DNA from 2 places in the Hydrogenophaga sp. UC242_50 genome. Region 2 is predicted to be linked to the other one. Evidence: predicted binding sites of a transcription regulator. Region 2 holds the regulator's gene; the other holds the start of a gene.
The links. The regulator HrcA, encoded in region 2, represses chaperone genes, less so after heat shock. The targets are predictions, from matches to a motif close to TTAGCACTCNNNNNNNNNGAGTGCTAA.

Region 1 (3,407 bases), 2.3 Mb from region 2:
TGGCGGCGTTGAAGCCGTAGTTGCCCTTGCCGGCCAGGATGGCGTTGACCACCACCGACGGTTCGCCACCGGCGTTGGCCACGATTTCGCGCAGGGGCGCTTCGATGGCCTTGAGCACCAGCTTGATGCCGGCGTCCTGATCAGCGTTGTCACCCTTGATGGTGCCAGCGGCTTGGCGGGCGCGCAGCAGGGCCACGCCACCACCGGCCACGATGCCTTCTTCCACGGCAGCGCGGGTGGCGTGCAGGGCGTCTTCCACGCGGGCCTTCTTTTCCTTCATCTCGACTTCGGTGGCGGCACCGACCTTGATGACGGCCACGCCGCCGGCCAGCTTGGCGACGCGCTCTTGCAGCTTCTCGCGGTCGTAGTCGCTGGTGGCTTCTTCGATCTGCACGCGCACTTGCTTGACGCGGGCTTCGATGTCAGCGGCAGCGCCGGCACCGTCGATGATGGTGGTGTTTTCCTTGCCGATTTCCACGCGCTTGGCCTGGCCCAGGTCGGCCAGGGTCACCTTCTCGAGCGTCAGGCCCACTTCTTCAGCGATGACCTTGCCGCCGGTCAGGATGGCGATGTCTTCCAGCATGGCCTTGCGGCGGTCGCCGAAGCCAGGGGCCTTCACAGCCACGACCTTCAGGATGCCGCGGATGGTGTTGACCACCAGCGTCGCCAGGGCTTCGCCTTCGACGTCTTCGGCAATGATCAGCAGCGGACGGCCAGCCTTGGCGACTTGCTCCAGCGTGGGCAGCAGGTCACGGATGTTGGAAACCTTCTTGTCGTACAGCAGCACGAAGGGGTTGTCCAGCAGCGCCGATTGCTTCTCGGGGTTGTTGATGAAGTAGGGCGACAGGTAGCCGCGGTCGAACTGCATGCCTTCGACGACGTCGAGTTCGTTCTGCAGCGACTTGCCGTCTTCCACGGTGATCACGCCTTCCTTGCCGACCTTGTCCATGGCATTGGCGATGATCTCGCCGATGCTGGTGTCGCTGTTGGCGGAGATGGAACCGACCTGGGCGATTTCCTTGCTGGTGGTGGTGGCCTTGGAGGCCTTCTTCAGCTCGGCGATCAGGGCTTCCACGGCCTTGTCGATGCCGCGCTTGAGGTCCATCGGGTTCATGCCGGCGGCCACGTACTTCATGCCTTCGCGCACGATGGCCTGGGCCAGCACGGTGGCGGTGGTGGTGCCGTCACCGGCGTTGTCGGACGTCTTGGAAGCAACTTCCTTGACCATCTGCGCGCCCATGTTCTGGAGCTTGTCCTTGAGTTCGATTTCCTTGGCCACGGACACACCGTCCTTGGTCACGGTGGGGGCGCCGAAGGAGCGCTCGAGCACCACGTTGCGGCCCTTGGGGCCCAGGGTGACCTTGACCGCGTTGGCCAGGATGTTCACGCCTTCAACCATGCGTGCGCGGGCTTCGCCGCCGAAAATGACGTCTTTTGCTGCCATGTTGTTTCTCCGGAAAAATTGAGGTGTTCAGTTACTTGGACTCGACGACCGCGAACAGGTCGTCTTCCTTCATGACCAGCAGTTCGTCGCCAGCGACCTTGACGGTCTGGCCGCTGTACTTGCCGAACAGAACGCGGTCACCGACCTTGACGTTCATGGCGGACAGTTCGCCCTTGTCGTTTTTCTTGCCGGGACCGACCGCCAGGACTTCGCCCTGATCGGGCTTTTCGGCGGCGGCGTCGGGGATGACGATGCCGGAGGCGGTCTTGGTTTCGCTGTCAATGCGCTTGACGATCACGCGATCGGCGAGAGGACGAAGGTTCATTGCATCTCCTGGGTATGGAACAGATGGGGTTTGTTCAGAACGGCGGTGCCAGCCCGGACGGGCCAGCGGATACCGCTGATCGACATGGCGTCGGGTGTTAGCACTCAACGCCAGCGAGTGCTAATCATAAGGGCGCCGGAACCCCATTTCAAGATCGAAGGGGTTTATTTCTGATGCGATGGGTCTGGCCACTGCGGAAAGCCACTCATCCTTCGCTTCCGTGCCACTGAACTTTCTCCTCGTCCAAGATTTGCCACATTATGAAATAGTTGGCTCTCGCGGTTGTCACAACTCGCGGAGTCACTCCGAGTTCTTGACCTCAGTCAGCTTAGAAGCGGGTTATTCGCTCTCTTAGCTCAAGAGTGGCGAATTGCTTTATCCAGCGCTGCCCTAGATCCCGACTAAGTGGGGCCGTTTGCCGCGATCTGCCGTGAGGCAACGTGCAGCGTGAGGAGTCGGTCGACGCCGACCGGTGGACTTCGAGTGAGCGCCATCAAGCTGACGTTGGTTCGACTACCGGCACTTTGTTAAGCGGCGGCTATGGAAAGTACGTCCTCAGCCTCGCCTTTAGCGATAGCGTTCGACGAGTCAATTGCTTGGCAGACGAGCACCACCATGGCCCCGATGGTGCCCGGCACGGCAGATGTCGAATGTAAAGTTGGTGGGCGCAAGGGCTGTCCGACTCCCTTGTAACCCCGGATAGCGCAGAGATACCGCGCGATACCCTAGGCGATACGCTTGATACGCGCGATACCGAGTTTTGTTCATAAGTTATTGATCGCAATGCGAAAAATTTCCAAAAAATTAGTGACTCAGATCTGAGTCACTAATTTTTTGACATATCTCACCTGTCTCGCGATGCCGAAAAGGTCGACTGCTCATTGACTGGGCGTTTGCGTTCCTGCCGCAGACATGGAAAATTCAAGGTATCGAACTGCTCCCAGTGCAACATGAAAACCAAGCCCGATAAAGCTCCCGCAGCGGCAGCGCCAGCGCCAGTGCCACTGCCGGCAACAACCCTTGAAACCGCAGTGGACGTCGCGGTGCCGCCGGCCTTGCCCCCAGGCGCACTCAGTGTCGACGGTCTTAGTGCGCTCCTCGCCGCCAAGGTCGAAGCGCCGAACGTCAAGCAGGCTCAGAAAAAAGGTGAGAAGGCCAGGCAGACAAATATCGACTTACGAAAGGTGCACTGGGCTGATGTCAAGGATGAGGATATCTGGCTGCTGAGCAATGAGCACAAACGCTTCGGATTCGCCCAGGTGCCGCGCACGCTGTCCATCGTGATCAACATCATCAACGAGATCGCCAAGAGGAAGTGCGGGAAGGCCGTTCCGGCTGGCAAGACGTACTTTGCCCTGTGGCTTCACCACTATGGTGAAGGCCTCGTGCGGATCGCCAGCGAGGCACAGATCGCATACGAGGCCGGGTACGGGGGTCAGCGCAATGTCTCCACGTTCAGGCAGCACATGGAAGTGCTGAAAGAAATCGGCTTCATCGACTTCCGCAAGGGGGTGAAGGGCCCCATGCACTACGTGCTGCTGCTGAACCCGTACAACGTCATGAAGCGCCTCCGCGAGCAGAAGGATGACACGGGCGAGAAACTGGTTTCCGACGAGCAGTACGCGGCACTGGTTGAGC
Region 2 (3,407 bases):
GCCGACGAACCCGTGCGCTCGTTCGACACCACGGTGATCGTGACCGTCACGAATGGCAAGGGGGTGCTCGCGCGCGTGGCGTCCAGCATCGCAGCGGCCGAAGCCGACATCACCCATGTGGACATGGGCGATGAACCCGCCGAGACCGCGACGGACATCCGTTTCTCGGTGGCGGTGCGCGACCGCCAGCACCTGGCCGATGTGTTGCGCAGCCTCAAACGCACCACCTCGGTCATCAAGGCGCAGCGCTACAAGCCCTGACTTCAGGCGCCCTCGCCTGGCGCCGGATACCGCACGCTCAGCACTTCGAGCTCCTGCACGCCGCCAGGCACCACGAGCTTCACCACATCGCCCACCCGCGCCTTGAGCAGGGAACGCGCCACGGGAGAGATCCAGCTGACCTGGGCCTGAGCGCTGTCGGCTTCGTCCACGCCCCGGATCGTCACGGTGGTCTCCTGCCCGTTGTCGTCGGCGTAGGTCACGGTGGCACCGAAGAACACCTGATCGCCACCAAAGTGCAGCGAAGCGTCGACGACTTCGGCGATCTCGAGCCGGCGGGTCAGGAAGCGGATGCGCCGGTCAATCTCGCGCAGGCGCTTCTTGCCGTAGAGGTAGTCACCGTTCTCCGAGCGGTCGCCATTGCTGGCCGCCCAGTGAACGATGTCCACGATCTTGGGACGTTCGTCGTCGATCAGCGAGAACAGTTCGGCGCGCAACCGGTCGTAGCCGGCGCGGGTGATGTAGTTCTTGCCACCGGGCACGGGCGCCGCGGCCGGCAGATCGTCTTCATCGTCCGAATCGGTTTCGCGGGTGAAGGCCTTGCTCATGGTGGGCGATTCCCAGGCAAAAAATGAAAAAGCCCGCAGCTTTTGGCTGCGGGCTTCCATATGGTGCGGCTGGCAGGAATTGAACCCACGACCCCTTGGTTCGTAGCCAAGTACTCTATCCAACTGAGCTACAGCCGCGAAGCCTCGAATTATAGCAGCATTTTTTTGGTAGGCCGTGTTGGACTTGAACCAACGACCAAAGGATTATGAGTCCTCTGCTCTAACCAACTGAGCTAACGGCCCGCCCAAGGATTGTAGGGGGGCTTATTTGTGGTGGCTGAGCGCGTTACCAACCAGCTTGGCCGTGACATCAACAATCTGGATCATGCGCTCGTACGACATGCGCTGGGGGCCGATCACACCCAGCGTGCCCACCACCTGGCCGTCCACCTCATAAGGGGCAGTCACCACGGACAGGTCTTCGTAGGGCACGACCTGGCTTTCACCACCGATGTAGATGCGCACGCCATCGGCCTGGGCCGACACATCGAGCAAACGGATCAGCTGGGTCTTCTGCTCGAACAGGTCGAACATGCGGCGCAGGTTGCCCATGTCGCTGGAGAACTCGCTGACGGAGAGCAGGTTTCGTTCGCCCGACACCACCACCTCGTCCTGGGCCTCGCTGGCCTCGGCTCCGATATCGACCGCCGCCTTCATGAGATCGGCGATCTCGCCGCGCAGGGCGTCCACCTCGGTCTTGAGGCGCTCGCGCACCGCCTCCATGGTGAGACCGGAGTAATGGGCATTGAGAAAGTTGGCGGCTTCCAGCAGTTGTGGCTGGGTGAAGTTGACCTGCGTGTGGATGATGCGGTTCTGCACGTCGCCCTCGGGCGACACGATGATCACGAGCACGCGCCGTTCGGACAGGCTGAGGAATTCGATGTGGCGGAACACCGAGGCGCGCCGGGGTGCCATGACCACGCCCACGAACTGCGACAGGTTGGACAGCATCTGCGCGGCATTGCTGATGACACGATGCGGCTGCCCCGCCTCGATGCCCGGGGCACCCATGTCGCTCACCGTAGGCAGGCTTTCGCGGCGCACCGTGAGCATGGTGTCCACAAACAGCCGGTAGCCACGGGCCGTGGGAATGCGGCCGGCCGAGGTGTGCGGGCTCGCGATCAGCCCAAGCTCCTCGAGATCGCTCATCACGTTGCGGATGGTGGCCGGCGACAGCTCCATGCCGGCGGCCCTGGCGAGCGTGCGCGAGCCCACGGGCTGGCCGTCGGCGATGTAACGCTCGACGAGGGCTTTGAGCAACAACTTGGCGCGGTCATCCAACATGGCTTCATTCTAAGGACGGATGCCCCCGACGGTACCGCCGACGCACAGGGTTTTATGCCATTCCGCCACAGGAAAGCTGTGTTGTAATTTCCGAATGAGCATGTCAACCGACACCCGGTCCACGACCGCCCGATGGAACCGGCCCCTGCGTTTTGCGCATGTCGTCATTGTGGGCAAGTACCACGCACCCGGTGCGCGCAATGCGGTGGACGAGATCGCGCACTTCCTGCACGACGAAGGCTGCGACGTTTCGCTGGAAAAGGAAACCGCCGCCAACACGGGCTTGCTGCAGTATCCGGCGCTCGACGTGCCGGCCATGGGCAAGGCTTGCGACCTCGCCCTGGTGGTCGGCGGCGACGGCACCATGCTCGGCATCGGGCGCCAGCTCGCGCGTTATGGCGTGCCACTGGTGGGCATCAACCAGGGTCGGCTGGGCTTCATCACCGACATTCCTTTTGACAGCTACCAGGAAAAGCTGCGCCCCATGCTGCGCGGCGAGTTCGAGGAAGACGCGCGCGCGCTGATGGCGGCCACGGTCTGGCGCGATGGCCGTTGCGTGTTCGAGGCCACGGCGCTCAACGACGTGGTGGTCAACCGGGGCGGCGTGGCGAGCATGATCGAGTTGCGCGTGGAGGTGGACGGCCATTTCGTGGCGAACCAGCGCGCCGACGGCCTCATCATCGCGTCGCCCACCGGCTCTACCGCCTATGCCCTGTCGGCCGGTGGCCCCCTGCTCCACCCCGGCATCGGCGGCTGGGTGATGGTGCCGATCGCGCCACACACGCTGTCCAACCGGCCGGTGGTGATTCCTTCGCACAGCGAGATCGCGGTGGAGATCGTCTCGGGTCGCGACGCCAGCGCCAACTTCGACATGCAGACGCTCACCAGCCTGCTGCATGGCGACCGCATCGTGGTGCGCCGCTCCGAACATGCGCTGCGCTTGCTGCACCCGGTGGGCTGGACCTACTTCGACACCTTGCGCAAAAAGCTGCACTGGAACGAAGGGGCCTGAAAGCCCGGTCAGAATAGCGGCTGCGCTCCCATTTCATCAACGCCGCGCCTCTTACACCCATGAGCCTCAGACGCATCGTTTTGCGCGACTTCGTCATCGTGCAGTCCCTCGAACTGGAGCTCGGCTCCGGCTTTGGTGTGCTCACCGGGGAAACGGGCGCCGGCAAGTCCATCCTGATCGACGCCCTGCAACTCGCGCTGGGCGCGCGCGCGGAAAGTGGCGTGGTGCGCGAAGGTGCGGCGCGCTGCGACATCGCGGCCGAGTTCGATGCCCCCGCTTCGCTC

Region 1: ACFJGX_RS26185 (co-chaperone GroES) is a predicted target of HrcA. The motif match lies at 1,867-1,893, and genes of this name have one in related genera.

The regions. Positions count from the first base shown of each region.
Region 1 covers NZ_CP170553.1:5,132,354-5,135,760, reverse strand. The annotation lists gene groL (chaperonin GroEL) at 1-1,444, opposite strand, end outside; gene ACFJGX_RS26185 (co-chaperone GroES) at 1,476-1,769, opposite strand; gene ACFJGX_RS26180 (hypothetical protein) at 2,720-3,407, shown strand, end outside.
Region 2 covers NZ_CP170553.1:2,144,931-2,148,337, reverse strand. The annotation lists gene ACFJGX_RS10980 (RelA/SpoT family protein) at 1-261, shown strand, start outside; gene greB (transcription elongation factor GreB) at 264-827, opposite strand; tRNA gene ACFJGX_RS10970 (tRNA-Arg) at 889-965, opposite strand; tRNA gene ACFJGX_RS10965 (tRNA-Ile) at 994-1,070, opposite strand; gene hrcA (heat-inducible transcriptional repressor HrcA) at 1,092-2,111, opposite strand; gene ACFJGX_RS10955 (NAD kinase) at 2,206-3,123, shown strand; partial or broken gene recN (DNA repair protein RecN) at 3,183-3,407, shown strand, end outside.